Regions from separate parts of the Bradyrhizobium sp. BR 1433 genome, predicted to be linked through region 1. Evidence: riboswitches for the same ligand, from Rfam matches in the RefSeq annotation. Region 1 holds a riboswitch; each other region holds the start of a gene.

Region 1 (7,957 bases):
GAGTGAAATGGCTCTGAATCCGACTTTCTTGATCAACGCATTATCAAGCTGCGACACGCGAGCAGCAATGCGCTCGCACGCTCTTATACCGGCCTCACCTCCACCCGCCCGGCTTATCGCATTGCAGGTGGTGGCGTAGTCCCACGATTTCCCAGCGAGGATGTTTTCCTCGAAGCATTCTACAAATCTAAGTTGGAAATGCGAAGCAGCCTTTTGCAGGAACGCTGCTTGATCCGCCTGCCGAAGCTGCTTTGCGTGCTTGAGCACGGCGATTGAGAATTCACGTATCTGATGCGAACGATCGATCTCGGTTAGTGCTGCCTCAAGTGCCGACATCTGCATAATCATTTCTGGGGCCCGCCGCAGGCGCCCTGCGTTTATGGAGAGGAGTGCTGGTCCGCACGGTCCAGCATCAGGGCATGTAAACTCCTGCGCCGCCGGAGCTGCATTTATTTGCAGTTCGCGTTGTTTGTGGCTGCGACACCAAGAAGGTACACAATGAGACTGCGAGTTAGGTTGCCGAGCATTCTCCCCTTCACATCATCCGCCGATCTCTTGGCACGCCTACCCCAATGATCTGATCATTGTCCGGAAGCACCGAGATCTACGCCATGGCCGCTCACATATGCTTGCTGACATGATGCGCTCCCGCGAGCGTGACTTATGATTTTCCGAGCCTACAACCTGACGCTACGTGGGGTTCAAGTCATATGTTGGTTTACCTTTTTAGGAACGGTCAGCCATCTAGATGACATCATCTCAGCGATCGGCTCATGCCAACAAAGAAATCGGACTTGTCTTGCAACTCGGCGCACCAGGATGCTGGAAACGGCTATGCCGCTATTTGTTTTGTCGGAGATTGCATAGCAAGCGTCTCGTTCAACGCAAGCGCCCACTCAGTGTTCTGCCGATTGTGGCTGGTTCGGCCAGTGGCACGAACGCGAGGCATAGGCGACGTCGCAAGATTTGAGAGGCTTTTGGGTTAGTGGTCCTAGTCACCCGCCAACGTACGAGTGAAATCCAAGACTTATCGGCACAGGCGCAAATTTACCCGCCGCGCCTTTCATGCACGCGCGGTCGGGCAACCATCTGACGCATCGTCGCTTTGGGCGCGCATCGGCGCAGCGCATTATTGCTGAGGGACGCGCCCGCCGGCCGGCGCGTCCAAGTTAATTGGTGGCGTGATGCGACAATTCCATGTCGGCTGCGCTCGCAAAAGCAGCCGAACTGGTCAGACGGCGCAGGACGGTACAAATAGGCCATATGCGGCACTACGACGGCCCGGCGCGTACCGCTCATAAAGAATAGGCGTCGGTTATCGCACAATCAGTTCAGCCCCAATCGAGCGCACCGCCGTTCTGATACTCGATGACGCGGGTTTCGAAGAAATTCTTCTCCTTCTTCAGGTCCATTGCCTCCGACATCCATGGGAACGGATTCTCCGCCTCCGCGAACACGGCCGTGAGGCCGATCTGGGCGCAGCGACGGTTGGCAATAAAGTGCATGTACTGCTCGCACAGTGCGGCGTTCAGCCCGAGGAAGCCCCGTGGCATCGTATCGCGGCCATAGGCAGCCTCGAGTTCGGCGGCCGCGCGGATCATGTTTTGGACTTCCTCCTGGAAAGCCGATGTCCACAGATCCGGGTTCTCGATCTTGATCTGGTTGATCACGTCGATGCCGAAGTTCAGATGGATGCTCTCGTCGCGCAGGATGTATTGATACTGCTCGGCGATGCCAACCATCTTGTTGCGGCGGCCGAACGAGAGGATCTGCGCGAAGCCAGTGTAGAACCACATGCCCTCGAAGATCACGTAGAAGGCAACGAGATCGCGCAGGAACGCCTGACCGGCCTGCGGCGTGCCGATCCTGAAATCGGGATCGTCGAGATGCTGGGTATGCTTGATCGCCCACGCCGCCTTGTCGGTGATCGAGGGCACCTCGCGGTACATGTTGAACAGCTCGCCCTCGTCGAGGCCGAGGCTTTCGACGATGTACTGGAAGGTGTGGGTATGCACGGCCTCCTCGAAGGCCTGGCGCAGGAGATATTGCCGGCACTCCGGGTTGGTGAGGTGACGATAGATCGCCAGCACGATATTGTTGGCAACGAGGCTTTCGGAGGCCGCAAAGAAGCCAAGATTGCGCTTGATGGCGCGGCGCTCATCCTCCGAGAGGCCGTCGCGCGACTTCCACAGTGCGATGTCGGCCTGCATCGAGACTTCGGTCGGCATCCAGTGATTGTTGCAGGCGGCAAGGTACTTCTCCCATGCCCATTTGTATTTCAGCGGCAGCAGCTGGTTGACGTCGGCGCGGCAGTTGATCATCCGCTTCTCGTCGACCGAGACGCGGCCGCCATGACGGTCGATCGTGCCGAGGCCGGTTGCCTCGCTCAGAGCGGTTGGCGCCGCCGCGAAGGACTGCGGCATGAAGGGCGTGCGCACCTGGCGGGTCGTGGTCGCTGTTTCTGAAAAGTCGAGCATAATGTTGGTTCCTTTGGTTTTCTTACTGGCAGGCTTCGCAGTCGGGATCATCGATCGAGCAGGCAATGGCGCTCGGCAGATCGGGGGCCGGCGCGGTCAGCGCCACTGGCGAGACAGCGTTGAGCTTGCCGTCGGTGCCCTTCAGCGTTGACTTCTCGACATGGGTCGCGCTGCGCGAGCGCAAGTAATAGGTCGTCTTCAGGCCCAGCGACCAGGCTTGACGGTAGAGCGCGTCGAGCTTCTTGCCGGAGGGATTGGCGATATAGAGATTGAGAGACTGCGCCTGGTCGATCCATTTCTGCCGCCTCGCCGCGGCCTCCACCAGCCAGCGCGAATCGATCTCGAAGGCGGTCGCATAAAGCGCCTTGAGATCGTCGGGGATGCGGTCGATCGCACCGACGCTGCCGTCAAAATATTTGAGGTCGTTGACCATCACCTCGTCCCACAGCCCGCGCGCCTTGAGGTCGCGCACCAGATGGTCGTTCACCACCGTGAAATCGCCGGACATGTTGGATTTGACATAAAGGTTCTGGTAGGCCGGCTCGATCGACTGCACGACGCCGCAGATGTTGGAGATCGTCGCCGTCGGCGCGATCGCCATCACATTCGAGTTGCGCATGCCGACCGAGGTGACGCGGCCGCGCAGGGCTGCCCAGTCAAGCGTGCTCGTACGGTCCATCGTGACCCCGCCGCGGGCATCGGCAACATAGTCGATCGAATCGATCGGCAGGACGCCCTGGCTCCACAGAGAGCCCTCGAACGACGGATAGCGCCCGCGCTCGGCGGCGAGATCGCAAGACGCCGAAATCGCATGATACGAGATCGCCTCCATGCTCGTGTCGGCGATGGCGACGGCGGCATCAGACGCTACCGCGACGCGCAGCATATGTAGCGCGTCCTGGAACCCCATCAGGCCGAGCCCGACCGGGCGATGCCGCAGATTGGAGCAGCGCGCTTCGGGGATGGTGTAGAAGTTGATGTCGATAACGTTGTCGAGCATCCGCATCGCCGTCGTCACCGTCTTTTTCAGCCTGACATCGTCGAGCCGACCGTCCTGGACGTGGTTGGCGAGGTTGATCGAACCGAGATTGCACACGGCGGTCTCGTCGTCGGACGTGTTTAGCGTGATCTCGGTGCAGAGATTCGAGGAGTGGATCACGCCGACATGGCGCTGCGGCGAGCGCAAATTGCACGGATCCTTGAAGGTGATCCAGGGATGGCCGGTCTCGAACAGCATGGTCAGCATCTTGCGCCAGAGGTCGACGGCGCGGATCTGCTTGAACAGGCGCATTTCGCCGCCCGCGGCCTTGGCCTCGTAATAGGCGTAACGCTCGGCAAATGGCTTACCATAGAGATGGTGCAGATCCTGCGTCTCGTCCGGCGAGAACAGCGTCCATTCGCCGTCAGCCTCGAACGCGCTGCATGAACAGATCGGGCACCCAGTTGGCGGTATTCATGTCATGGGTGCGGCGGCGGTCGTCGCCGGTATTCTTGCGCAAATCGAGGAATTCCTCGATGTCGACGTGCCAGGTCTCAAGATAGGCGCAGACCGCGCCTTTGCGTTTGCCACCCTGGTTGACGGCGATCGCGGTGTCATTGGCTACTTTCAGGAACGGAACCACGCCCTGGCTTTCGCCGTTGGTGCCCTTGATATGGGCGCCGAGCCCGCGGACGCGGGTCCAGTCATTGCCGAGCCCGCCGGAATATTTGGCAAGCAGCGCGTTGTCCTTGATCGACTTGAAGATGCCGTCGAGGTCATCGGCCACGGTGGTCAGGAAACACGACGAGAGCTGCGGCCGCAGCGTGCCGGAGTTGAACAGCGTCGGCGTCGAGGCCATGAAGTCGAACGACGACAGCAAATCGTAGAACTCGATCGCGCGGGCCTCGCGGTCGATCTCGCGCAGCGCGAGCCCCATGGCGACGCGCATGAAGAAGGCCTGCGGCAGCTCGATGCGGTTGCCGCGGACATGCAGGAAATAGCGGTCGTACAGCGTCTGCAGGCCTAGGAACTGGAAGGACAGATCGCGTTCCGGTTTCAGCGCCGCGGCAAGACGCGCGAGGTCAAAACGGCCGAGCTCGGCGTCAAGCAGTTCGGACGTGATGCCGGTCTTGATATAGGCCGGGAAGTACTCTGCATAGCGCGTGGCCATGTCGGCCTGCGACGCGCTGGTCGGCGCATCGAGCACATTGGTCAGCACCTCGGTGCGCAGCTTGTCGAGCAACAGGCGGGCACTGACGTAGCTGTAGTTCGGCTCCTGTTCCACGAGGGTGCGGGCTGCCATCACCGAGGCGAGCGCCAGCTCGTCCTGGCCGATGCCGTCATAGATGTTGCGCTCCGTCTCGGCGATGACGGGCGCAGCGTCGACGCCGTCAAGGCCGGCACAGGCCTCGTTGATGATCAGCGCCAGCCGCGCGTGGTCGAGCGGCACCTTGGTGCCGCCGCGTAGCGTGACCTGAATCGCTGGTCCCGCCGGGGGCTTTGCCGTCTTCGCCGCCCCCTGCTCGTCGCGCTGCCTCGTGCGCTCCTCTCGGTACAGCACATAGGCGCGCGCAACCTTGTGGTGCTCGCTGCGCATCAGCGCCAGCTCGACCTGATCCTGCACGTCTTCGATGTGGAAGGTGCGGCCCTCGCTCATCCGCCGCGACAGCGCGGTGACGACCTCAGCAGTGAGTTGCTCTACGATCTCATGCACCCGGCGCGAGGCGGCCGCGGCATGTCCCTCGACCGCCAGAAACGCCTTGGTCATCGCCACCGAAATCTTGCTGGCGTCGAATTTCGACACCGTGCCGTTACGGCGGATCACCTGCATCGGAGGCGACGCTTCCGGCGCGGCGAGCGGTTCTGGACGCAACTGGATGAGTGGCGCTGGCTTTGTTTCGCGATCGAGAGAGAGTGACATCGTGCAGACCCCGTGATGCTTGTTGGGGCCGGATGTCGAGAGGACGCTGCGTCATTCCGGCGGACAAGCGTCGCCGGCATGGCTGTGCAAGCGACCGCCGGGACACCCCGCCCGTGGACGTGTTTGGTGTCGCGGCAGGTCTCCTGGCTCGCAGGTCGCCGTTGCTCCCTTGTCTTCCCAATGCCTCGCGGCATCAGTGACTTAACAGGGCGAGAGCAACTCACTGCTTACAGTTGCGGGGGCAGCGCCGGATTTTACGGATCGATCCGTACTTCACCGGCTTCCCTCTTAGCCACCAAATCTTGCGATACGATGGACCGTCGACAGCTATATCTGGTGCGATTTGGAAGGGAATGTCAACGACCGCAAGATGGCCTTTCCAAAATTTCTGCAAGCTTATCCCAAGGCCCGTGAGCGACTGGCGGGAAGCTTTAAGGCGCTCGCCTTCTCGTCCAGCCCAAACCTCGACCGGGTGATGCGGACGCTTTGCCTCGAACTTGCGTATCGGGCACGGGTAGCCAGCTCTTTCGAGCAATGGTGGTCTTTGATTACGAAAGGCGCCCTTACCGATCGTATGCGGGTCTAGTGCGGTCGCCCGACGTTGTTCGGCCTTGGCATCAACAGCGCGATCAATCCCCTTCCAGAATCGTACATCGCTTTCATAGCGGTGCTCTCGTCTGTCATGCTGACAGGGGATGAATTCGGTCGAGGTCATCTACTTCTCCGATGGCATCGCACACCTGGAAAAGTCACAACCCGCTGAAACCACCCAACTTTAGTTTCCGGTCGGCGTCCTACATAAGGCGTTTTTCGGCCGACTTGGCGTGGCGGAAACTGCGCCCGATTGGAGTTCCACTATGTCCCAGAGCGCGCCCTGGGGGCTGAACATTGTTGAGATCGAGATCGGCATTCTCGCCCGCCAATGCCTCGATAGACGCATCGACAGTTTCCCACACCTCGTCAAAACGTTGCAATGTCAACCACGCCTGCGTCAATTGGATGCTCACAACCGAAAAGGCTCGCGCAAAATGGCGTGCGCCGTCCAAGCCCTTCAGCCAGATCAAGTCAATTTCAACGACCCAAAACCTCAGTGTCGAGGCCTTAGTCAGCTTCTCGAAAGCTGACCTTCCTAGCATCGGACTTGGTCTGTAGATGCCCTTGCCGCCCACGCCTGAGCTTGGTCACGAACCTAGGGTAGGCGCTAGGCCGATCGGAACGATGCCTTGTCGCTTATGAGAGCAAGGAGAGCCCTATGGATTCCAATCGGATAAACGGTGCCCTCTCGCGCGGGTCCCAAACTTGGGACGTCAGCACACGGGAGAATTATGAATTATTTAGCCAGACTGTGAATCAAGTCAGGTCATCGTCCGCCGCGCCTGTATCGGCAAAGACTCCGATTTGGAGTTCGAGTGCTCCGTACGGGAACTTCTCACGCAATGGATACTCCTGGAACAACGACATATGGGGCGCTGGCGCTGGGCCTCAGACGATTTCGGTGTATGAAGCCAACCGGTGGGGCGTGTGGTCGAACCAGCCTAATTCGAAAGGCATCAAGAGCTATCCGCACGAGTCATTCAATATCGGCAAACCGCTCAGTTCAATCAACACTCTAAGCTCGAGCTTCAACCAGGTTGTTCCTGCTGGTGGCGCTTGGGACGTCGCCTACGATATCTGGGACAGCTCAAAACAGCAGGAGATTATGCTCTGGACAAACTACACCGGAAACCCAGACGGCAGCGGCAACGTAAAGCCGATTTCATATCACTATGACTCTTCCGGGGCGGCGATCCCGGCTTATCGCAATATCCATGCAGGCGGGGCGACTTGGAACGTGTTTGAAGGCTTCAATGGTCACAAAGTCATCTCACTCCTGTGCACTTCGAAGACCAACAGCGGGACAGTGGACATCAAGAGTATCCTGCAGTGGATCAAGTCGACGGGCTATTTCGGCGACATAAACGTCGGTAGCGTGCAATACGGCGTCGAGATCACCTCCTCTCCCGGGGGGATGAATTTCAATTTCAACAACTGGACCGTGACCTCGAAGTGAATATCTGCCTCCTGGGACGTGAGATCTGAAGGGCACCAGCCGCAAACGGCTCGAACGCCATTTCGTGGAACATAAGCCTGCGCGGATGCTCTGCCTCATGGTCGACAGCGTCTCCGAGCACTTCGACCCGAATTTCTAGTTCCGCTCGGAATAAGCTGCTCCGGCTGTCACACTGAAGAGCGAGAGGGCCGCCGGCGCCGGTAGCCACTCCATCACGGCCTCCGACATCGGCAGGATAGGGCCCTTTCTTCACGGCCGCTGAGTTTGAGGCCATCGGCTGCGCGGCTGCGCGATGGTCATTGGCCAGCGTCCGCGTTGGGTTGCCAGCAAGGCGCAATCAGACGTTATTCCGCCATTTCGCGGATGACAACGCGCACATGGTTGTCGAAAGCATCCAGATGGGCGCAGAATTCTACGCAATCATTGAGTTGCCACTACAAGTCACTCTATTCTCGTCCGTACAGAGCATCATTCCCTTCGGGATGCCGCAGCGACCATAATTTCTGAGGGTTGACGCAGTCCCTCCCTTG
Region 2 (7,957 bases), 750 kb from region 1:
CCCTACGGCACCGGCTCGACTGTGCTGGCGGCGACCTTCTTCAGCGATCCGAAATTCGAGGAGCGCAACGGCCTCGGTTACGATTCGGTGCAGCGCGTGACCGACGGTCACCGTTTCGGCAGCCGCGAGGAGCTGCTGGCGGCACAGGCCGAAGAGCCCTCGACCTTGGTGCTGTGGCATGTGCTCGACATCGAGAACAACGCGCATCATCGCGATCTGCTCGATATGGCGGTGCTGTATCCGGGCGGCGCGATCGCCTCCGACGCGATGCCGTGGACGCTGTCGGATGGCCGTCCCTACAGCGGCGACGCCTGGCCGCTGCCCGACGATGCCACCTCGCATCCGCGCTCGGCCGGCTGCTTCACCCGCTTCATCCGTGAATGGGTGCGCGAGCGCAAGAAAGTGTCGCTGCTCGAGGGCATCCGCAAATGCGCGCTGATCCCGGCCGAGATCCTGTCGGCGAGCACGCCGGCGATGCGGGCCAAGGGCCGGCTGCAGGTCGGCGCCGACGCCGATGTTGTGGTGTTCGACTACGAGACGCTGAGCGATCGCGCGACCTTCTCGGCGATGAATCGTCCGGCGGAGGGCGTGCGGCATCTCGTGGTCAGCGGCCAGCCGCTGATCAGCGACGGTGTGCTCGATGTCGCGGCGCGTCCCGGCCGGCCGGTGCGCCGGCCTATCACGGGGGGCTGAGGTGCCGGTCCCGATCCTGCTGGTCGCGGGCTTCCTCGGGGCGGGCAAGACCACGGTCGTCAACCATCTGCTGGCGCATGCGCAAGGGCGGCGCATCGCCGCCGTGGTCAACGATTTCGGTGCGATCAATATCGACGCCGAGCTGATCGCCGGCGCCAGCGACGGCGTGGTCAGCCTGAGCAATGGCTGCATCTGCTGCACGCTGGAGGGCGACCTGCTGCGCACGCTCGCCACGTTGCTGCGGCGTGATCCGCGTCCCGAATTCATCGTGATCGAGACCAGCGGGATCGCCGATCCCGCCGACATCGTGCGCAACCTGATGGATCCCGTGATCTGGAAGGAGGCGCCGCTGGAGACCGTGCTGTGCGTGGTCGACGCGACGCAGCCTGCGGCGAAGCTGAACGATGCGCTGCTGCGCTCGCAGCTCCGGGCGGCGGACGTGGTGGCGCTGAGCAAGGTCGATCTGACTGACGCCGCCACCTGCGCCGCGATCCGCGACGCCGTGCGCGCGGCGCGTCCGGCGGCCGTGGTGGTTGATGCCTTGCATGGCGAGGTGCCGGCCGCGCTGCTGTTCCCAGCGGACCTCGATCATGTGTCGGCGCCGCGCGAGACCGCGCCGCGACGGCCGTCGTCCGATCGCTTCGACACGCTGAGCTGGACCTCGGAGCGGCCCGTCGTGCTGCCGCGCTTGCAGCAGGCGATCGGCAGACTGGCGCCGAAGCTGGCGCGGGCGAAGGGATTGTTCGAGACGGTGGAGCAGCCCGGGCGGCTGACCGTGCTTCAACTCGCCGGCGGCCGCGCGACCTTGGCTGCGGGCGGCGTCCCGTCGCCCGGCGTGCCGCGCACGCGCATCGTGTTCATCGCCGAGATGGGTGCGCTGTCGCGCGCGGAGATTGATGAGGTGATGCAGGGATGCGTCGAGGCTCAGTGACGCGAACCTACGTTTCCCGTCATCCTGAGGAGCCGCGAAGCGGCGTCTCGAAGGATGAATTGGCCGCCAGCCGGGCCGTGCATCCTTCGAGACGCGCGTGCCGCGCTCCTCAGGATGACGGGTTGCCTTTGGGCGTCAGCCCTCGACGTCGCTGTGTCATCGCCGCAGCAGCATCTCGCAAAGCATGTGTGCGACAATCGCATCGAATTGACAGCCTTGCCGGCACCACCTATCGTTTTTGCCGACGGTTCCCTTCGGGGATCAAAAGGGAATGCGGTGCGAGGGTAACCCCAATGCCGCAGCTGTCCCCGCAACTGTAAACGGCGAGCCTTTCGTCAATTTGCCACTGGGCCATCGGCCCGGGAAGGCGTCGACAGGCGATGACCCGTGAGCCAGGAGACCTGCCGTCAGTCGTGGTCACACGCGAGCACATCGGGCGGGGGCGTCCTGGTGGGATCGGAGCACTGCCTTTTCGGCAATGCGCCATCCGCGTTCGCGGTGACGTGCCACGTTACCGCGAGTCCTTTCATGTCTCCGTCCTCTCCCGTTGCGCGCAAATGGCGCCTCGGTCTTCTCTGCTCCCTGTCATCGCTGCTGTTGCCGGCCGAAGGCTCGGCACAAACGCCGCCACCAACCAGGCTCGATCCGATTGAGGTCGCGCCTTCCGCTGTGGCAAGGCCGAAGCCCGCGGCGCGAAGCCGTGCCGTGGCCGCCGCGGCGCGGCCGAGGCCCGCGACGATCGCAACAACCGGCAACACGCCGCGCGTCGCAGCGTCGGGCGTACGGGGATCGGCATCGCCGACGCTCAATGCCACCACGCAGGGCGGCACCGGCAGTCGTCTCAATCTGACGCCGCTGCAGACGCCGGCCAGCGTCGAGATCATCACGGCGCAGACCATCGCTGAACGCGGCCAGCATAATGTGCTCGATGCCGTCACCCAGGACGCGGCTGGCTTCATCGCAACGCCGGCACCCGGCAATGGCGGCCTGTCGTTCAGCACCCGCGGCTTTGCCGGCAGCAACTCGGTGATGACGCTGTATGACGGCACGCGCTTCTATATCGGCTCCGGCACGCTGACGTTCCCCTACGACACCTGGTCGACGCAACGCATCGAAGTGCTGCGCGGCCCGGCCTCGGTGCTGTACGGCGAAGGCGCGATCGGCGGCGTCATCAACGTGATTCCGAAGAAGCCGCAGAGCACGCCCTATAACGAGGCCGAGGTTTCGCTCGACAGCAACATGACGCGGCGGCTCTCGGTGGACAGCACCGGTCCGATCAATCCCAATGTGTCGTACCGCATCAACGCCACCGGCAACATGTCGGACGGCTGGGTCGATCGCGACAAGACCTCGAACGCGGTGGTCTCCGCTGCCGTGCGGGTGCAGGCGTCGGACAATCTCGCCTTCACGCTCTCGGAAGATTACGGCGATCGCAGCCCGTCGCGCTATTTCGGCACGCCGCTGATCAACGGCGCGATCCACGATGCGCTGCGCTTCAAGAACTACAACGCATTGGACAGTGCGATCCGATATCAGGACAGCTGGACCCGGTTCAAGACCGAGTGGGATGTCGCCGACGGCATCAAGGTCAACAACACGCTGTATTACCTGACCAGCGAGCGGCACTGGCGCGACATCGAAAACTACACCTGGAATCCGAAGAGCCAGCTGATCGATCGCACGAGCTATATCGAGATCTTTCACGACCAGAAGCAACTCGGCAACCGGATGGATGCGACCTTCAGCGGTCACGTGTTCGGCCTTGCGAACCAGGTCGTCGCCGGGTTCGACGTCAACCGGATCGACTTCACCCATACCAACAACTCGCCCTATGGCGGCGCGTCGTCGGTCAATCCTTATGTGTTCGATCCCGGATCGTTCTTCGCCACGACGACGGCGACCACGCCGGGCTTCAACGCGATCGTCAATCAATACGCGCTGTTCGCCGAGGATCGGCTCTCGCTGACCGATCAGTTGTCACTCGTGACCGGGGTCAGGTATGACCGCCCCGAGGTCGATCGCACCGACTACAAGACGCCGGCAAACAGCTTTGAAACCACGCTGTCGGGCACCAGCTGGCGCGCCGGGCTGGTGTACGAGCCGATCAAGAACCTCGCGTTCTATGGCCAGTACGCGGTCGGCGTCGATCCAGTCAGCAATCTGATCTCGCTGTCGACTTCGCAGAAGACGTTCCAGCTCGCGACCGGCAAGCAGACCGAGATCGGGGTCAAGCAGTCGTTCTGGGGCGGCCGCGGCGAGTGGACGCTGGCCGCTTACGAGATCGTCAAGACCGGGCTGACGATTCCCGATCCCGGCAATCCCACCGGCGGCCTGGCATTGCAGATCGGCCAGCAATCATCGCGCGGGGTCGAAGGATCGATCGGGCTCGCGCTGAGCGACGGCTGGCGCGTCGACGCCAATCTTGCACTGCTGCGCGCCAGATACGACAACAACAGCCAGGTGGTCGGCGGCAAGATCGTCAGCTTCAACGGCAATGTCCCGGTCAACGTGCCGCAGCAGGTCTCGAATGTCTGGCTGACCTGCGATTTCGCGCCCAACTGGTCGGTCTATGGCGGCGTGCAGATCGTCGGTGCGATGTACTCCGATCTTGCCAACACCCAGCTGCGTCCGGGCTACAATGTGGTCAATGGCGGCGTCAGGTGGAAGCCGGATGACCGCACCACGGTCGCGTTCCGCGTCTACAACCTGTTCGACAAGGCTTACGCGGTGACCTCGAACGGCACCGGGCAGTGGCTGCTAGGCATGCCGCGTACCGCCGAATTGTCCGTCAACGTGAAGTTCTGACCATGCGCAACGCTCTGATCCGGCGCGGGCGGCGGTGGCTCTATATCGTCCATCGCTGGATCGGCATTGCGACGTGTCTCCTGTTCGCGATGTGGTTCATCTCCGGCCTTGTCATGATGTACGTGGCCTTTCCGCGCCTTACCGACAGCGAGCGCCTCGCCGCGCTTCCTGTCATTCCCTGGAGCAAGGTGCGGGTCACACCCGATCGCGCGATGGCGATCGCGGGCGTGGAGCGTTATCCGCGTGATCTGCGGCTTTCGATGATGGATGACACGCCCGTCTATCGGGTGACCGGCTGGAAGGAAGGGGCGATCACCATTTCGGCGACCGACGGCAGCGTGATCGACCGGATCACGCCGGACCAGGCGCTGGCCATTGCCGCTCATCATCCGCATGCCGTGCAGCCTCGCTTGATCGAAACGATCACGCGCGACCAATGGTCGGTCACGGCGCGCTTCGATCCGTTGCGGCCGCTCCATCTGATCGGCCTCGGTGACGCTGATGGCACCGAGCTCTACGTCTCATCGCGCAGCGGCGAGATCGCGCTCGACACCACGCGTTGCGAGCGCATATGGAATTGGCTCGGCTCGATCCCGCACTGGATCTATCCGACCGTGTTGCGCAAGGACGGCCCGCTGTGGCGGGATGTGGTGCTGTGGATATCAGGTGTCTGTCTTGTCGTCGCGATCACCGGCTTCTGGATCGGCGTCCTCCGCCTGCGGCTGATGCGCCGCTATGCTGATGGCGCCGTCTCGCCCTATCGCGGCTGGATGGCCTGGCATCACATCGCCGGCCTGATCGGCGGCATCTTCGTTCTCACCTGGATGTTCAGCGGCTGGCTGTCGCTCAATCCCGGCGGCGCGTTCTCCGGCCGCGGCGTCACCCGCGAGATCGCGATCGGCTATAGCGGCCATGACACGGCCGACATCGTCGCCGGCTTCCAGTCGTCGCCATCGATGCCGGCGGTGGAGGCCCGCTTCGTCTGGATCGGCGGACACCGGTTGATGTTGCTCGACGACGGTAACGGAGGCCGCAGCATCGCCGATCCTGTGACCGGTGCGCGGATGACCCTCTCGCGCGACGAGATCATCGCTGCCGCCCGACACGCAATGCCCGGCGCTGCGATGACATCAGCGCGGCAGCTCGATGAACCCGACGCCTACTGGTACACGCTGCACCAGACGCGCGAGCTTCCCGTATTGCGGATCGGCTTCGACGATCCCGCCCACACCTGGCTGCACATCTCCCCCGTCACCGGCGAGATCCTCGACCGCAACGACGACAGCCGCCGGTTCTACCGCTGGCTGTTCAACGCGCTGCACAGCGTCGACTTCCCGCTGCTGCTGCGCATCTCGCCGGCGCGCGACGTCGTGGTGTGGCTGCTATCGGCGGCTGGTACGATTATCTCGATCAGCGGGATCGTGATCGGCTGGCGCCGGTTGCGGCGGCGGAAGGTACGAGGCAGGGGCGTGTCGGCGGGCCTCGTGCGCACACCCCCGTAAGGCGCGATTACTTGACGGTCAGGTGCACGTCCGGCGCCGGCCGATCGGGTGCCCATTCCAGTGCGAACCGCTGTCCGGCAATGATCTCATAGGTCGAAAGCTTGGATGCGACCGCATCGCGGAACCGGAGATAGGCATCGCGCTGCCGCCCGTTCGAGCGGGCCGCGGCCAGATTGAGCCATTTGTAGGCCAGCACGAAATCCGTCGGAACGCCGTGACCCTTGTCGTACATCAGGCCGAGCTGGGCCTGCGCGAACGGGTCGCCCTGCACGGCGCCGCGATAGTAGCAGTCGGCGGCGGCTGCGTAGGCCTGCGGCACGCCGAAGCCGTGCTCATACAAGAAGCCCAGCATGCCGAGGGCGCGCGCATTGCCGTGCTCGGCGGCCGGGGCGAGCTCCCGAGCCGCCCGGGCATAGTCGCCGCGATGGAAGGCGGCCGATCCGCGCGCCACGCTGTCGGCGCTCGCGACAGAGGCGCTCATCGCCCAAAGCACGATCGCAAGCGAAGCCGAGAGGCCTGTCCGTGGTGCGAGAACGCGGCGCATCCTGCTGCTTGGCTCAGTGATAGCTGGTGGTGATCGGTGCATTGGTCGATGTCGTGGCGATGCTGCCGCGCAATTTCGATCGAAGCTCCTCGGCCACGGTCTGGGCGTCGGAACCATTGCGGATGATCTGCGGGCGGATGAAGATGATCAGCTCGGTGCGCTGGGTGCCGTTGCTCTGATGTCCGAAGGCGTCACCGAGGCCCGGAATCTGGTCGAGCACCGGAAGCGCATTGCGGGCGCCGCTCTGCTGCTCGCTGATCAGGCCCGCTAGCAGCACGGTCTGACCGTTGGCCACCGAGATCTGGCTCTTGACCCGTCGTTCCGAAACGGTCGGCGTCAGGTTGACCGTGCTGCCGCTGCTTTGGGGAACGTTGCTGATCTCCTGCTCGACATCGAGCCGCACAGTGCCGTTCACGCTGACGCGCGGCGAGACCTTCAGGATGATGCCGGTGTTGCGATAGTCGATGGTGTTGACCACCGTGTTGCTCGTGGTCAGCACCGTCGCGCTGCCGGTCGAGACCGGGACGACGTCGCCGACCTGCAGGGTCGCGACCTGGTTGTTGATCACCACCAGCGAGGGATTGGACAGCACCTTGACGCTGGTGACGGCATGCAGCGCATCCAGGATCAGGCTCGGCTGCGTTGCATTTCCGATCAGGAAGTTGAAGCCTGGGAAGCTCTGGTTGATGAAGGCGTTGGTGAGCGATCCCGCGACCGAGACCGCGCCGGTGGTCGCGTCCGTGGTGGTCGCAGGCGCGGAAGTGGCCTGGGTTCCGAGGATCGAGCCGGCGTTCGGCTTCAGGCCGAGGTTCTGGCTGGTGAGATAGGTCTGCACGCCATAGGACAAGGTGTTGTTGAGCGTGACCTCGGCGATCGTAGCGTCGATCGCGACCTGGAGCTGCGGCTCGTCGATCTGCAGCAGGGTCGACTCGATGATGCGGTAGTTGGCCTGGTCGGCATAGATCAGGAGATTGTTGTTCACGACATCGGGCGTGATGCGGACGTCCTGCATGACGGGCTGCCCGTTGCCGCCGCCGGCACCGCGTCCGGCATCCAGCGCGGCATTGTTGCCCTGGCCAGGATTGTTGGGATTGTTCGCTTGCCCGCCGGCGCCGAATCCCTGGCCCAGGCCTGTTGCGCCTGTCCCCGACGTGCCGCGGGATGCGAAGCCGCTCATGCCTGAATTCGCGCCGTTGTTGTTGTTGAGCGACAGACGGTCGGCGACGCTCGAGGTCGACGAGGTGCCGGACCCGGGCGCGAGCTGGCTGTCGGCACTGTCGAGCAGGTTGCCGGACGATCCGCCAAGGAACATGTCGGTCAGGACCCGTGCGATCTGGCGCGCATCGCCGTATTTGACGCGGTAGACATGGACCGAGGTGCGCGCCGTGTCGTTGCGGTCGAGGCGCTTGATCCAGGTCGCAGCCGTGTGCAGCATGTCGGGCTTCTTGGTCACGACCAGGATCGCGTTCAGGCGCGCGATCG
Region 3 (7,957 bases), 4.8 Mb from region 1:
GCAGCGAGGCGGACATCGCCGCGCTTGCCGCGATGGCGGGCCCTTGGCCGGTTTCGGGCGCCGCGATTGCGATCGGACGGCGCGCGTTGCTCGATCGCGACTGGGCAACGGCGACGGCCGCGCGGCTCGCGGACGACTGCGTCAGGCTCGATGCAATGGCGCGATCGCAGGGATGGACGCTGGTCGGCGGCACACCGCTGTTCCGGCTCTACGAGACCGGCGATGCGTTGGCCGCGCAGGAGAAGCTTGCCCGTGCACAGATCTGGTCGCGGGTTTTCCAGCAGAAACCGGGATGGCTGCGCCTCGGCTTACTGGGCAGTGAGAGCGAATGGTCTCGCCTTTCCGCCGTGCTGTCGCGCTGATTGCGACGGCGCTGCGCTCCCTCTCCCCGTTCTTACGGGGAGAGGGCTGGGGTGAGGGGCCGTATCCGCGTATTCGGCGACAGCTGCGGTTGCGGAGACTCCCCCTCACCCGGAACGCATCTAACGATGCGTTCCGACCTCTCCCGCACGCGGGGCGAGGTGAGAAGGAATCATCTCGCTTTAACGCGCCAGCGCGAGCAGGCCTTCGACATCGAGATGGGTCTCGATGTGTTCGGCAAGTGCGTCGAGCGCGCTCTCGACCTTGGCGCCGTAGGGCTGATCGGCCGCCGCGATGTCGAGTTGCGCGAGGAAAGCCTTGCGAAATTCGTCCGAGGCGAACAGCCCGTGCAGATAGCTGCCGTGAACGCGCCGATCTGCGGAAACCGCGCCCTCAGCCGTACCATCAAGCAACGCAAAAGGCCGCGCGCGATCCGGGCCGTCGGTGCGGCCGATATGGATTTCGTAAGCGCTGATCGGCTGGCTGGTCGCGGCATGCACCGCGCTGACGCGTGTCAGTGTCTTCTGTTCGGTCATCGTGGTCGTGACATCGAGCAGCCCGAGCCCGCGTGTTTCGCCGGCAGGACCTTCGATCCCATCGGGATCGGCGACGCTGTGTCCAAGCATCTGGTAGCCGCCGCACAGGCCGAGGACATGGCCGCCGCGGCGATGATGCGCGAGGAGATCGATGTCCCAGCCCTGCGCGCGCAGGAAGGCGAGATCGCCGCGGGTCGATTTCGAGCCGGGCATGATGACGAGCTTCGCATCACCCGGGATGGCTTCGCCTGGACGCACCATCACGAGATCGACGCCGGGCTCGAGCTTCAGCGGATCGAGGTCGTCGAAATTCGCGATCCGCGACAGCGCAAGGAACGCGATCTTGCACTGGCCGGGCTTGCGCGCCTCGCCGAGCCCGAGCGCATCTTCGGCCGGAAGTTCGCCGGCGCGGACGAACCAGGGCAGCACGCCAAAGCCGCGCCAGGCGGTGCGCTCTTCGATCAAGCGGTAGCCGTCCTCGAACAACGTCGGATCGCCGCGGAACTTGTTGATGACAAAGCCCTGGATCATCGCCGCATCATCAGGGTCGATCACCGTCTTGATGCCGACCAGCTGCGCGATCACGCCGCCGCGGTCGATGTCGCCGACCAGCACCACGGGCACGTCGGCTTTGCGCGCAAAACCCATATTGGCGATATCGGACTTGCGTAAGTTGACCTCGGCGGGGCTGCCGGCGCCCTCGACCAGCACCAGATCGGCGCGCTGCTTCAGGCGCGCAAAACTCTCCAGCACCGCGCCCATCAATGATGGTTTCATGCCGGCATATTCGCGCGCGCGTGCGGTCGCGATCCGGTTGCCGTGCACGATGATCTGGGCGCCGACATCGGTCTCGGGCTTGAGCAGCACCGGGTTCATGTCGGTGTGCGGCTCGACGCCGGCGGCGAGCGCCTGCAACGCCTGAGCGCGGCCGATCTCGCCGCCGTCGACGGTCACCGCCGCGTTGTTCGACATGTTCTGCGGCTTGAACGGTAGTACGCGCAGGCCGCGTCGTCGGGCGGCACGCGCAAGGCCGGCGACGATGAGCGATTTGCCCACGTCCGAGCCGGCTCCCTGGATCATCAATGCGCGCGCCATGGTGATGTCTGTCAGAACTCGACGCCCGGCTGGGCCTTGATGCCGGAGCGGAACGGATGCTTCACCAGCGTCATCTCGGTGACGAGGTCGGCAATCTCGATCAGCTCCTCCTTGGCATTGCGCCCGGTGAGCACGACATGGGTCATCGGCGGCTTCGACGTGGTCAGGAAGTCGACGACATCTGATATCGCGAGGTAATCGTAGCGTAGCGCGATGTTGATCTCGTCGAGCACGACCATGCGCAGGCTTGGGTCTGCGATCAGCTGCCTGGCCTTTTCCCAGCCGGCTTGCGCTGCCGCGATGTCGCGGGCGCGATCCTGCGTCTCCCAGGTAAAGCCTTCGCCCATGGCGTGAAATTGACAGAGATCGCCGAAATGCCCGGTGAGCAGGCGGCGCTCGCCGGTATCCCAGGCGCCCTTGATGAACTGCACCACGGCGCAGGGAAAGCCGTGAGCCACACAGCGCACGATCATGCCGAACGCGGAGGACGATTTTCCTTTGCCGGCGCCGGTATGAACGATGATCAGGCCCTTTTCACCGCTCTTGGTCGCCATGATGCGGTCGCGGGCGGCCTTCTTTTTCGCCATCTTGTCCGCGTGGCGCGCATCCGGCGAAAGATCGGTGCCGACGGCGCCGTCTTCAGCGTCCTTTCCATCAGAAGTCATCACATTCCTTCGGCTTGACAAGTGCGAGGCTTGGACGAATGGTGGTCCTGCGTTGGTTCCTGTCCTACGACAGGCGAAGAGGGAATGCGATAGGGCTCCGCTAAATCGGGCCCGAAGCGCAGCCGCCCCCGCGACCGTCACCGGAGAGATGCCCAAGCCACTGATTCCATACGGAGTCGGGAAGGTGGGCATCGAAGGGTAAAACCTGCTCCGCAAGCCGGGAGACCTGCCAACGCAGCATGTTGTGAAACCGGCGGACGGGGTGTTCCGCGACGGGGAACGAACCTGTCCAAAATCGGTTCGTGTGCCTCATCGCTTCCCGCTGTCAATCCAGGAAGGGCGATGAGCGTTACACTTCATGTCTGCATCACCTGCCGCGCCGGCCAGACGCCGGCGGAAGGTGAGCTCGCGCCCGGTGCACGCCTGCATGCCGCGCTTGTCGAGGCGGGCGTGCCCGATGACGTCGATCTGGTTCCCGTCGCATGCCTGTCGGCCTGCAGCCAGGGTTGCTCGGTCGCGCTCAGCGCGCCGGGGCGGTGGTCCTATGTCTACGGCCGGCTGTCCGAAGCCAATGCCGCGGATGTGATCGCCGGTGCCTCCGCATATGCGGCGGCGCCCGACGGCATCGTGCCGTGGCGCAGCCGTCCGGAAATCTTCCGCAAGCAATCGCTCGCCCGCATTCCACCTCTTCCCGTCGTGCCGGAGGCCGCAGAATGACCACGCTCGCCAAAATTCCGGTCACCGTCGTGACCGGCTTTCTCGGCTCCGGCAAGACGACGTTGATCCAGCATCTGATCCGCAATGCCAACGGCAAGAAGCTCGCGGTGCTGGTCAACGAATTCGGCAGCGAAGGCGTCGACGGCGACATCCTGAAGTCGTGCGCCGACGCCAATTGTCCGGCCGAGAACATCGTCGAACTCGCCAATGGCTGCATCTGCTGCACCGTCGCCGATGATTTCATCCCGGCGATGGAGCAGTTGCTGGCGCGGAACGTGAAGCCCGATCACATCGTGATCGAAACTTCCGGGCTCGCCCTGCCGAAGCCGCTGCTGAAAGCGTTCGACTGGCCGGAGATCCGTTCGCGGATCACGGTCGACGGCGTGATCGCGCTCGCCGACGCCGAGGCCGTCGCCGCCGGCCGTTTTGCGCCTGATCCGGCCGCGGTGGATGCGCAGCGTGCGGCGGACGGCAATCTCGACCACGAGACGCCGCTGTCGGAAGTGTTCGAGGACCAGATCGCCTGTGCCGATATCGTGCTGCTGACCAAGGCGGATCTCGCCGGGGCGGAGGGGATCAAGGCAGCGAAAGCGGTGATCGCGGCCGAGATGCCGCGCGAGGTGCCGATGTTGCCTGTCGTCGACGGCACGATCGACGCGCGCGTGATCCTCGGGCTCGGGGCGGCGGCGGAAAGCGATCTCGCGGCGCGGCCGTCGCATCACGATGGCGAGGAGGAACACGAGCACGACGATTTCAATTCCGTCGTGATCGATCTTCCGGAAGTTTCGGATGTCGACGCGCTGGTCGCCTCGATCAAGGGGCTGGCGCGCGAGCAGAACGTGCTGCGCGCCAAGGGCTACATCGCGGTCGAAGGCAAGGCGATGCGGCTGCTGGTGCAATCGGTCGGCGAGCGGGTGCGGCATCAGTTCGACATGCCCTGGGGCGCCCGGGCGCGGCAGTCGAAGCTCGTCGTGATCGGCGAACATGCCGATATCGATGAAGCCGCGATCAGGGCACGGCTTGGTGTCTGATGCACGTCGTCTTCCGCGAGAGCCGCGGCCTTGAAGAGACCGCGACGCCAAGGGACCTCGGCCAGGATCCGGCCGATCTCGTGGTGTTGTCGTTTTCCGACAGCGATCTTGCTGCCTTCGCGGCCGGCTGGCGGCGCGGCCGCGCCGCATTGCCGTCGCTGCGGCTCGCCAATCTCGCGGAGCTGCGCCATCCGCTGTCGGTCGATACCTACATCGAACGGACGCTCTCGCACGCGCGCGGCATTCTGGTGCGGCTGATCGGCGGCGAGCCCTATTGGTCATACGGGCTGGCCGCGGTGCATCGGCTGGCGAAGGAGCGTGGCATCGCCCTAGTCGTGCTGCCGGCCGATGGCCGCGACGATCAGCGGCTCGACGAATTCTCGACCTTGCCGATCTCGACGCTGCGCCGCCTCAAGGTGCTGTGCGACAAAGGCGGTCCTGTTGCCGCGCAGGCCGTGATCGCGCAGCTGGCGCTGGCGTCCGGACTCTATGCCGGGCCGGTGGTCGGCGAGATCGATCTTCCCGAGATCGGCGTCTACGATTCCCGGCGCGGTGCCATCACGGCGTTGCCGGCACCGGACGGCCGGCCGCGCGTGCTGGTGACGTTTTATCGTTCCTGACCTCGCGGCCGGCGACACGGCGCCGGTCGATGCATTGATCGATGCATTGCGTGAGCGGGGCTTTGATGCTCATGGCGTGTTCGTCACCTCGCTGAAGGCGGCGGGCGTGGCCGACTGGCTGCGCGCCCAGTTCGCGCAATGCGCTCCAGCGGCCATCGTCAATGCGACCGCGTTTTCCGCGGCCGGTGACGACGGCACGACGCCGTTCGACGCTGCATCATGCCCGGTGTTCCAGGTCGCGCTGTCGACCGCGCGGCGCGAGGATTGGGCCTTGTCGCTCCGCGGGCTCTCGCCCGGCGATCTCGCGATGCATGTGGTGCTGCCGGAGGTCGACGGCCGCCTGTTCACAGGGGTCGTGAGCTTCAAATCGCCCGGTGAGCGCGATCCCGAGCTGCAATTCGCGCATCTTGCGCATCGACCGGATGCCGAGCGCGTCGCTGCAATTGCCGCACGCGTGGCCGCCTGGCATCGGCTTGCCAGCAAGCCGGCACAGGAGAAGTGGCTTGCGCTGGTGCTCTCGAACTATCCCGGCCGGCCGCATCAGATCGCGCATGCCGTCGGACTCGATGCGCTGGCGTCGGTCGGGGCGATGCTGGCTGATCTCGCGGGCGCGGGATTTGACCTTGAGCCGGTGGAGTCGCTGGGCGACATTCTTTTGCGCAGAAATTTGACGTGGAACGTCGCCGACTATCGTGCGGCGCTTTCCGGCCTTCCCGAGCTGCTGCAGGGCGATCTCAGCCGCGCATGGGGCGCGCCGGAAGATGATCCCGATTGCCGTGACGGCGCATTTCATTTCGCGGCGATCTGCTGCGGCAAATCGGTCATCGCCGTTCAGCCGGAGCGCGGTGAGGTGGGACAGCGCGACGCCGACTATCACGATCTGGCGCGCACGCCGCGCCATGCCTATGTCGCGTTCTATCTGTGGCTCAGGCGGCAGGCCATCGATGCCGTCGTCCACATCGGCGCGCACGGAACGCTGGAATGGCTGCCCGGCAAGTCGGTTGCGCTGTCGCCCGCATGCTGGCCGGAGGCGCTGATCGGCGATCTGCCTGTTGTCTATCCCTTCATCGTCAACGATCCCGGCGAGGCGGCGCAGGCCAAGCGCCGGATCGGTGCCGTGACGATCGGTCATCTGCCGCCGCCACTGGCACAGGCCGCGGTCCCCAAAGGCTTGCGCAATCTTGAGCGCTTGCTCGATGAGTATTCGACCGCCGATGGTCTCGATCCGGCGCGGCGGCAGCGCCTGATCGCTGCGATCCGCGACGAAGCGCGCATCGCCGGGCTGGAGGACGATCTCGGTCTCGCGGCGTCGGTCTCGGCGGCAGAGGCCATTCCGCAGATCGATCGTTTCGTCTGCGACCTCAAGGAAAGCCAGTTCGGCGACGGCTTGCATGTGTTCGGACGGGGCGCTTGCGGCGAGGCGGAGAGGGCGGCGCTGCGCGATGCGCTCGCGGGTCGGCGCGTGGCGCCGGGGCCGTCGGGCTCGCCCTATCGCGGACGCCGCGACGTGCTGCCGACCGGGCGCAATCTATTTGCGGTCGATCCGCGCGCGGTGCCGACGCCGTCGGCGCATGCCCAAGGCGTGAAACTGGCCGAAGAGCTGCTGCGCCGTCATTTGCAGGATCACGGCGACTGGCCGAAGGGACTCGTGGTCGATCTCTGGGGCTCCTCGACGATGCGCACCGCCGGCGAGGATTTTGCGATGGCCCTGCACCTCGCGGGCATCGCGCCGCGCTGGGATCATGGATCGGGGCGGGTGTCGGGCTATGACATTATCGCGCCTGCAGAGCTCGGCCGCCCGCGCATCGACGTCACGCTGCGGGTGTCGGGGCTGTTCCGCGACGTCTTTTCTGGGCTGGCCCAGTTGTTCGAAGCCGCGGCGGAGGCGTTGTGCGAACGCAGCGATGAGGCGGACGAGAATCCCTATCGGCAGCGCATCGCGCGCGTGTTCGGTCCTCGCCCCGGACATTATGGTGTTGGTATTTCGTCGGTCCCCGATGTCTTCACACCGGAGGCGCGCGAGGCGGCCGGCGAAGCCTGGCTGTCGGCATCGTCGTGGGCTCTCGCATCCGATGGCGAGATGCGGCCCGATCGCGCCGGCATTGAGGCGCGGCTCGCGGCTGCGGACAGTTTTGTTCACACCCAGGATCTGCCGGAGACCGATCTGCTGCTGGCGGCCGACTACGCCGCGCACGAGGCGGGCATCGCGGCGGCGGCCCGGCGCCTTGGCACGAAAGCCCCATCGCTCTATCACCTCGATGCAACGCGGCCGGATCAGCCGCATGCCCGCGCGTTGACTGAGGAAATCTCACGGGTGGTGCGGGTGCGCGCGGCCAACCCTGCCTGGATCGCGGGCATGATGCGCCATGGCTTCCGTGGTGCCGCCGAAATCACAGCGACGTTGGAGCATATGGCGGCGTTCGCCCATCTCGCCGGCGCGGTGCCGCCGCATCTGTTCGATCTCTACTACGATGCGACGCTCGGCAATGACGAGGTTCGCGGCTTCATGGCGCGCGAGAACCCGGCGGCGTTGGCTGCGATCGAAACCTGCTTCACGAGATTGCATGAAGCCTCGCTCTGGCAGACACGGCGCAATTCGATCGCGGCTGCGCTGCAGGAGTGCTCATGAGCCCGGTTGCGGTCAAGGGCTGGTGTCCAGGCGCGCTGCGGCCGATGCAGTCAGGCGATGGCCTCGTGGTGCGCATTCGCCCACGCGGCGGACGGCTGGACGCGGCGCAGGCAGCGGGAATCGCCAGGCTGTCGGCCCGATACGGCAACGGCCTGATCGACCTGACCAGTCGCGCCAATCTCCAGATTCGCGGCGTCAGCGATGAAGGCCATCCACCGTTGATCGACGGGCTCGCCGAGCTCGGCTTGCTGGACGCACGCGCGGACATCGAGGCGCAGCGCAACATTCTGGTGACGCCGTTCTG
Region 4 (7,957 bases), 1.1 Mb from region 1:
CGGCCCGGGCATCGACCTGCTCAAGCCCGACAACCCGAACCGCAAGCTGGTCGAGAGCCTGATCGCGCAGGGCGCGCGGGTCGACATCTGCCTCAACACCGTCGACACGATCGAGCGCGACAGCGGCAAGCGGCCGGACTACATCGCCGCCGCCACCCCCGTGCAGGTCGGCGTCGCGCAGATCTTGCTGCTCACCGAGAATGGATACACGCTGGTCCGGCCGTAACGGCCCCGTCGTCATTGCGAGCCAACGGGTCGCGCGAACGCGCGCCCGCGGGAGCAGGGCTGGAGTTACGTGCGGCCGTAACTTCGTCTCTTCCACGACCTCGATGCATATCCCGTCATCCTGAGGCGCGAGCGGAGCGAGCCTCGAAGGATGCACGGCCCAGATGCCTTGTCCCATTCGCGGAAAGACCCGGGCCGTCCACCCTTTCGAGACGCGCGCAAGAGCGCGCTCCTCAGGGTGACGGGATCCGGCTGGGGTGGGGATGGATTTGCTTTGAACGGACCCTATCTATGGAATAATATCCTCCATGTGACTCGGCCCGGAGAATAGGTAAGCCGTCATGATCTTTCGCCAACTCTTCGACAGCGTATCCGGAACCTACAGCTATCTGCTCGCGAGCCGCGCCGGCGGCGAGGCACTGATCCTCGATCCGGTGCTGGAGAAGGCCGATCGCTACTGCAAGCTGCTGCAGGAACTCGACCTCAGGCTGGTCAAGGCCGTCGATACGCACCTGCACGCCGATCACGTCACCGGCCTCGGCGAGCTGCGCGACCGCACCCAGTGCATCACCATCATGGGCGAGCAGAGCAAGGCCGACGTGGTGTCGATGCGCGTCTCCGACGGCGACAAGGTGACGATCGAGGGCCTTTGCCTCGAGGCGCTGTACACGCCCGGCCACACCGACAATTCCTACAGCTACCTGATGGGCGACCGCGTCTTCACCGGCAACACGCTGCTGATCCGCGGCACCGGCCGCACCGACTTCCAGAACGGCAGCGCGCGGGCGCAGTACGATTCGATCTTCAACCGCCTGCTGAAGCTGCCGGAGGAGACCATGGTGTTCCCCGCGCATGACTACAAGGGCGACACCGTCTCCACCATCGGCGAGGAGAAGCGCTACAATCCGCGGCTGCAGGTCAAATCGATCGACGACTATGTCGAGCTGATGAACAACCTCAATTTGCCGAACCCGAAGCTGATGGACGTCGTGGTGCCCGCCAACATGCATGTCGGCCTGCACCAGGACGAACTCGCCAAGGAAGGCCTCTCCCTCAGCGCGCGCGACGCCATCGCGAGTCTCGGCCGCCCCGATATCCTTCTGGTCGATTTGCGCGAGAGCGGCGAGCGGGCCAAGCACGGCACGCTCGCGGGCGCGCTGCACGCGCCCTATCCGGGGATTTGCGCCACCCTGCAGCCCGGCGGCATGCTGCGCGAGGTCGCCGCCGCAACCGGCCGCCGCGTCGTGTTCTTCTGCGCCTTCGGCGAGCGCTCGGCGATGGCGGTGGCCGCCGCGAAGAAGGCGGGACTGGTTAACACCGCGCATATCGATGGCGGCATCGATGCGTGGAAGAAGGCCGGCGGTCCCGTGGTGATGGGTTAGGTCTCCCCGTCATTGCGAGCGAAGCGAAGCAATCCATCTCTCCGCTTGCTGCGGCATGGATTGCTTCGTCGCTGTCGCTCCTCGCAATGACGGTGTACCTACCGCGTCACCCGCTTCAGCTCTTCCGTCAGCCGATCCAGCGCATCCGCCAGCATCACGCCGCCGCACACGGTGAGCCGCTCCGGCAGCACGATGCGCTTGCTTTGCGGATAGAAGCGCTCCAGCGCCGGATGCAGCAGGAAGGCGCGACCGTCATCCTCGGCGCGGTCGCCGGCTTCCGACACCAGGATGAAATCCGGCCGTAGCTTTACGATCGCCTCCAGCGAAGCAAACCCGCCTGCTCCGACGCCAAGTTCGCCGGCGGCGTTGGACAGGCCGGTTGCCGCCAGCAGCGAGCTGACCAGGCTGCCGTCGCCGGGCACAAAGCCACGCCGCTCCAGCGGCAACACGCGGTAATGATGCGCGCCTGCCGCCGCCCGCGCATGCGCGATCGCCGCATCGAGGCGCGCGATCTCGGCTTCTGCGCGATCGGGATGCTGCACCACATCGCCCATCGCGCGGATCTGGTCCTTCACCTCGTCCAGCGTGCGCGGCACCGTGAATTCGACGAGGTGCAGCCCGTGGGCCTTCAACAGATCGCGGGTCGCGCGCTTGTCGAACAGGCTGACCACGACGAGGTCGGGCCTCAGCAGCAGCACGTCCTCGGCCTCGCCGGACAGGCGCGGAAAGTTTCGCGCCTTCTCCGCGGCCCAGGATTGCCAGGCATCACGCGAGAAGCGGCTGAGGCCGATAATCTGGTCCGGATCGGCCAGCGACAGCACGAGCTGGTCGCTGCAGACATTCATCGAGACGATGCGCGGTCCGGCGGCGGACGCGGCACCGGCAGAGATAAGCCACAGCAGTATCGCGACCACCGCTCCAAGATGAAGCGAAGCGAGATGGCGGCCACACTGAAAGTGCGCCCCCTCTCCCGCTTGCGGGGGAGGGTTGGGGTGGGGGTTTCGCAGCGAGTTCATATCGTGGAGAGAGCCCCCACCCGCTGCGCTCTTCGAGCGCAGCGACCTCCCCCGCAAGCGGGAGAGGTGAACTGAGCTCGTGGTGAGGACGTGGCCACATCAGACGTCCGCCCACGGCACGATGACGGCCTCGCGCTGAAATTCGGCACGATAGGCGCTGACCCGGAACACGCTGGCGAGGACCGCTTCCGACAACGCTTCAGCAGGCGCGCCCTGCGCGGCCAGCCGTCCCTCCGACAGCACCAGAACATGATCGGCGAAGCGCGCGGCGAGTCCCAGGTCATGCGTCACCACGATCACCAGCACACCGGCATCGGCGACGTTGCGCAGCTTCTGCATCACGTCGATCTGGTGGCGTGGATCGAGCGAGGCGGTCGGCTCGTCGGCGAGAATCACCGGCGCCTCCACCGCGAGCACCCGGGCCAGCGCGACGCGGCTGCGCTCGCCGCCGGAGAGTTCGGTGACGCGGCGATCGCTGAATTCAGTGACGTCGACCGCCTGCATCGCGCGCAGCACCGCCTCCATATCCGTCTGCGACATCCGCGCCGGATCGGTCGCGCCGTGCGGATAGCGGCCGAGCGCGACGATATCGCGTGCCGGCAGCGGCCAGTGCACCATGTGCCCCTGCGGCAGATAGGCGAATCGTTTCGCGCGCTCGCGCAGCGGCAGCGACGCCAGCACATCGCCGCCGATCCGGATCTCGCCGCCCGACGGAATCAGCCCGGCCAGCGCGCGCAGCAGTGTGGTCTTGCCGGCGCCGTTCGGCCCGACCAGCGCGACCAGATGGCCCGACGGCAGCGACAGCGAGACATCGTGCAGCACCTTGCGGCTGCCGAGCGAGGCATTGAGAGCGACGGCGGAGAGCAGCGTCATGCCACGCCTCCGCCGAGCGCGCGGCGCTCGCGCATGATCAGATAGAGAAAGAACGGCACGCCGATGATCGAGGTCAGCACGCCGACCTTGATGTCCGAGGTTGAAGGAATGATGCGCACCGCGATGTCGGCGGCGAGCAGCAGCGCCGAGCCGGTGAGGGCACTCGGCACCAAGAGCCGCGCCGGATCGTGACCGATCACGGGACGCATCAGATGCGGCGCAACGAGGCCGATGAAACCGATCGTGCCGGTGACCGCGACCGCGCCGCCTACGCCGAGCGCCACGCCCGTGATCACGAAAAGCCGCAACCGCCCGACGTCGACGCCAAGGCTCTGCGCCGCCTCCTCGCCGAGTGTCAGCGCGCGGAAGGCGCTCGCCTGGCTGAGCAGGATGGCGGCGCCTGCGATGATGAAGGGGAGCGCCAGCGCCACGTGCTGGAAGCTGCGGTCCTCCAACGAGCCGAGCAGCCAGAACGCGATCTCCAGCACCACGAACGGATTGCTCGAGAGATTCATCACCAGCGCGGTTGCCGCCCCCGCAAAGCTCGAGATCGCGAGCCCGGCGAGGATCAGGATCAACAGCCCGGCATTGCGGCCGGCGATCGCAAGCAGCGCGAACACCGAGCCGAAGGCGGCGATGATCGCGACCACCGGCAGCGTGTAGGAGCGCACATCGGCGAGGCCCAGCGCGATCACCAGCACCGCGCCGAACGCGGCCGATTGCGGCGCGCCGAACAGCGACGGCGAGGCCAGCGGATTGCGCAGCAGCCCTTGCAGCGCCGCACCGGACAGCCCGAGAATGCCGCCGATCGCAAATGCCAGGATGGTGCGCGGCAGGCGGATCTCGCGCACGATCACCTGCGCCACATCGCTGCCGCCGCCGAACAGCGCCTCGATCACCGCGAGCGGCGACAGCCGCACCGGCCCGACGCCGAGCGAGAGCACGCACAGCAGGACCACGAGCGCGAGCAGCGCCGCGGTGGCGCCCCACCGGCGCCGCGCCGCGACCTCGGCCGCCAAGGCAAAATCCTGCACGCTCATCGGATCCATGCTCTTACAGCGATCGTCGTGGCAGACAAGCGACACTCGACAAAAACCGTGGCCGCACGGCCATTGCCCGACTTCCGCCGGATTGACTTTGCTACCCGGCCGAACCCTAGATGAACATGACGGTTCTTTCATGAGATGAAAAGGGAATGCGGTACGGGGAAACTTCCCCAACGCCGCGGCTGCCCCCGCAACTGTATGCGGTGAATCCTTCGTCACAGGCCACTGGGAATCTCGGTCCTGGGAAGGCGACGAAGGGTAACGACCCGCGAGCCAGGAGACCTGCCGTCAGCCGTGGTCACACGCGATGCTGCCGGTCGGGGAGTACAGGCATGAGCTTCACCTGATGCCGTGAGCACGATGGTGAGACTGGTTCGCGGTGACGTGCCACTGACGTTGCCGAGGCCTTGCTTATGTTCTCCTTCCCTTTCCATCGGCGGCGCCGCGCGCTTCTGCTCGCGTCGACGATGATCGCGCCGGCGACGATGCTCGCGCCGGCATTCCTTGTCTCCGCAGCGCGGGCGCAGCAGGCACCCGCTCCCGATCAGCTGCCGGCGATCGAAGTCACCAAGCCGGGCGACCAGAACGTCACGCGCGCCAGGCCGGCCGCTGACGAAGCGCCGGCGCCGCGACGCCCGGCGCCGGGCACCTCGCAAGGCAACAATACAGGCAGCGGAGCCGGATCGGGCACGACAGGGACCGGCGTGGCCACCGGAACGGGCGGCACCGGCGGCCGCCAGCTCGCCGGCATTGTCGGCTCCTCCTCGGCCGTGATCACCGCCGACGACATCGCGCATTCGCCGGTGCAGTCGTTGCCCGAGATCCTCGCGCAGGTGCCGGGCGTGCAACTGCAAACGCCCTATGGCGGACCGAACGGCGCCAAGACGTCGGTCGACCTGCGCGGCTTCGGCGCATTCGCGACCGACAATACCCTTTTCCTGCTCAACGGCCGCCGCCTCAACGACGTCGACAAGGCCGGCTTCGACCTCACCACGATTCCGCTCGATTCGATCGAGCGCATCGAGATCACGCGCGGCAACAGCGGCGCAGTGCTCTACGGCGACAACGCGGTGGGCGGCGTCGTCAACATCATCACCAAGACCGGCGTCGGCTGCCCGCCGACAGCGATGCGCGCCGAGGCCGGATTTGGCTCGTTCAACACCCGCATGGCCGCGGTGTCCGCGGCGCTCAATTCCGGACCGTGGTCCACCTCGTTCTACGGCAACGGCATCAAGTCCGACGGCTACCGCGTCAACAATGCGCTCGACCAGCGCAACGCCGTCGGCAACATCAACTACACCACGCTGGATCTCACCGCCTTCCTGACCGTCACGGGCAGCGACCAAAAGCTCGGCCTGCCCGGCGGACGGCTGATCGATCCGTCGATCGGTGTCAACGAGTTGCTCACCGACCGCCGCGGCGCCGCGACGCCTTTCGACTATGCCAACCAGCAGACCGCCAGCGTCACCGCCGGCTTCACCAGGACGCTGATGAACGGCGTCGACCTCATCGTCGACGGTGGCTGGCGGCAGCGCGAGACGCAAAGCGGCTTCTTCGGCACGGTGCCGACCATCAGCTTCGCCTCGACCTACAATGACGCCGCGCTGCAGACCTGGTCGCTCACGCCGCGGCTCAGCGTCAAGAACGTGATGCTGGGCATGCCGTCGACAATCCTGACCGGCATCGACTATTACGATTCGACCTTCCGCGAGGCGCGCGGCGCCTATCAGGGCGTCGACCCGTTCCATATCTACAATATCGAGCAGCAGTCCGTGGCCGGCTATTGGCAACATACGCTGGGCCTGTTGCCGACGACCGACTTCGCCTACGGCGCGCGCGTGCAGAACACCAGCATCTCGGCGCGCGATCGCTACGACCCGAATGCGCCATTCGCATTCGACACCCAGGCGGCACCGCTCGACAGCAACGAGACGCAATACGCGCTGCATGTCGGCATCGAGCATCGCCTGACCGACACTTTCTCGGTGTTCGGCCGCGCGGCACGCGCATTCCGCACGCCCGATGTCGACGAACGCGTCGCGTCGGGTCCGTCATTCGACCCGCTGACCTTCGCCCCGATCCCGCAGACCTTCCAGCTCAAGACCCAGACCTCGCAGGATGTTCGAGGGCGGCTTTCGCGTCAGGACCAACCGCTTCCAGGTCCAGACCAGCGTCTATCTGATGGATCTCGAGAACGAGATCCATTTCAACCCGGTGCTGTTCTTCAACACCAACCTCGACCCCACCCGCCGCTATGGCTCGGAGACCAGTGCCTCGCTCAAGGTCAGCGACAGCGTCACCCTGCGCGGCGGCATGGCGATCACCCGTGCGGTGTTCCGCGAAGGCATCTGGGCCGGCAACGACGTGCCGCTGGTGTCGCGCTACACCGGCAATCTCGGCGTCACCTGGAATATCTGGCAGAACTATCTGGTGTTCGACGCCACGGTGCGGGCCTGGAGTTCGCGCATCATGGACAACGACCAGGCCAACACCCAGAGCCGGATTCCCGGCAACGCCACCGCCGATATCAAGCTGAGCGGGCAAGTTGACCGCTTCTTCTGGTCGCTGAGCGTGAACAACCTGTTCAACGCGCTCTATTACGACTACGCCATCGCGAGCACGTTCACCGAAGGCCGCTTCTCGGCCTATCCGCTGCCCGGCCGCACCTACATGGTAAAGGCCGGCGCGACGTTCTAGAGCATGATCCGGTGGGGCGGGTGTGACCCGCCGCACCGTCTCCGAATATTACAAACGCACCGAAACTGGGGTAGAGTTCCGGCAGCTGATTTGACCCGCGCAGGGGAAACGCATGGCCAAGGCCGGGAAGCAGACCAAGGGCGGCGCCAAGACCAAAGACAAGACCGACGACAAGTCTAAGAAGCCTCCGCCACCCGCAGCGTTGCAGGAAGACGAGTATTATGAGGATGGCGACATCGCCACGCCGAAGCTCGACCGCTACGGCAATGATGACGAGCCGTTGTGAGGCTATGCGATATCCATCCTCACGTCGTCCCGGCAAAGGCCGGGACCCATTGCCACCGGATTGGGTTGTTGAAATAGGCTGCGGCCCCAGCGATACGCAACAATCGCCAGCGATGGTTATGGGTCCCGGGTCGCGCTGCGCTTGCCCGGGACGACGCGGATGGAGCTAGTCAAAGGCTTCGTCCCCGATCTCCCTGATACGCGCACGGTCGCGCAGTAGCGCGCCGCGGGCTCGCAGCTTGCGAGCTACCCAGCCCGGCTCGTCGTCGCCAAGCAGACAATAGGTCGCAGCGGGGTCATGGGCTGCCCCCCTTCCGGATTGGTTGCCGTGCTAGGCTCGGCATGGACGCTGGATCCTTGCTTTGGGGGGCGGTGCCATGAGATTTGCGAAGGCGGTGCTCACGGTCTTCTGCATCATCGCGTCGATGTGCGA

The links. Region 1 has a riboswitch for cobalamin ahead of ACSKB9_RS16770 (ribonucleoside-diphosphate reductase subunit alpha). Riboswitches for the same ligand answer to the same signal wherever they lie in the genome.
Region 2: it holds a riboswitch for cobalamin, as region 1 does, so the genes downstream of both, ACSKB9_RS20320 (TonB-dependent receptor) here and ACSKB9_RS16770 (ribonucleoside-diphosphate reductase subunit alpha) in region 1, are expected to answer to the same signal.
Region 3: it holds a riboswitch for cobalamin, as region 1 does, so the genes downstream of both, ACSKB9_RS39430 (DUF1636 family protein) here and ACSKB9_RS16770 (ribonucleoside-diphosphate reductase subunit alpha) in region 1, are expected to answer to the same signal.
Region 4: it holds a riboswitch for cobalamin, as region 1 does, so the genes downstream of both, ACSKB9_RS21990 (TonB-dependent receptor) here and ACSKB9_RS16770 (ribonucleoside-diphosphate reductase subunit alpha) in region 1, are expected to answer to the same signal.

The regions. Positions count from the first base shown of each region.
Region 1 covers NZ_JBPUGG010000001.1:3,411,508-3,419,464, forward strand. Annotated here, with positions in the region: gene ACSKB9_RS16760 (hypothetical protein) at 1-336, opposite strand, end outside; gene ACSKB9_RS16765 (ribonucleotide-diphosphate reductase subunit beta) at 1,332-2,477, opposite strand; partial or broken gene ACSKB9_RS16770 (ribonucleoside-diphosphate reductase subunit alpha) at 2,500-5,377, opposite strand; cobalamin riboswitch at 5,494-5,715, opposite strand; gene ACSKB9_RS16775 (hypothetical protein) at 6,172-6,441, opposite strand; gene ACSKB9_RS16780 (glycosyl hydrolase) at 6,630-7,427, shown strand.
Region 2 covers NZ_JBPUGG010000001.1:4,158,523-4,166,479, reverse strand. Annotated here, with positions in the region: gene ACSKB9_RS20330 (amidohydrolase family protein) at 1-693, shown strand, start outside; gene ACSKB9_RS20325 (CobW family GTP-binding protein) at 695-1,624, shown strand; cobalamin riboswitch at 1,853-2,047, shown strand; gene ACSKB9_RS20320 (TonB-dependent receptor) at 2,153-4,429, shown strand; gene ACSKB9_RS20315 (PepSY domain-containing protein) at 4,432-5,931, shown strand; gene ACSKB9_RS20310 (tetratricopeptide repeat protein) at 5,939-6,412, opposite strand; gene gspD (type II secretion system secretin GspD) at 6,489-7,957, opposite strand, start outside.
Region 3 covers NZ_JBPUGG010000001.1:8,220,864-8,228,820, forward strand. Annotated here, with positions in the region: partial or broken gene cobD (threonine-phosphate decarboxylase CobD) at 1-362, shown strand, start outside; gene ACSKB9_RS39420 (cobyric acid synthase) at 543-1,991, opposite strand; gene cobO (cob(I)yrinic acid a,c-diamide adenosyltransferase) at 2,003-2,656, opposite strand; cobalamin riboswitch at 2,693-2,904, shown strand; gene ACSKB9_RS39430 (DUF1636 family protein) at 2,999-3,373, shown strand; gene cobW (cobalamin biosynthesis protein CobW) at 3,370-4,404, shown strand; partial or broken gene cobN (cobaltochelatase subunit CobN) at 4,404-7,653, shown strand; gene cobG (precorrin-3B synthase) at 7,698-7,957, shown strand, end outside.
Region 4 covers NZ_JBPUGG010000001.1:4,509,501-4,517,457, forward strand. Annotated here, with positions in the region: gene ACSKB9_RS21965 (DsrE family protein) at 1-226, shown strand, start outside; gene ACSKB9_RS21970 (MBL fold metallo-hydrolase) at 567-1,607, shown strand; gene ACSKB9_RS21975 (ABC transporter substrate-binding protein) at 1,706-2,452, opposite strand; gene ACSKB9_RS21980 (ABC transporter ATP-binding protein) at 2,723-3,496, opposite strand; gene ACSKB9_RS21985 (FecCD family ABC transporter permease) at 3,493-4,536, opposite strand; cobalamin riboswitch at 4,649-4,846, shown strand; partial or broken gene ACSKB9_RS21990 (TonB-dependent receptor) at 4,956-7,239, shown strand; gene ACSKB9_RS21995 (hypothetical protein) at 7,352-7,525, shown strand; gene ACSKB9_RS22000 (ABC transporter substrate-binding protein) at 7,902-7,957, shown strand, end outside.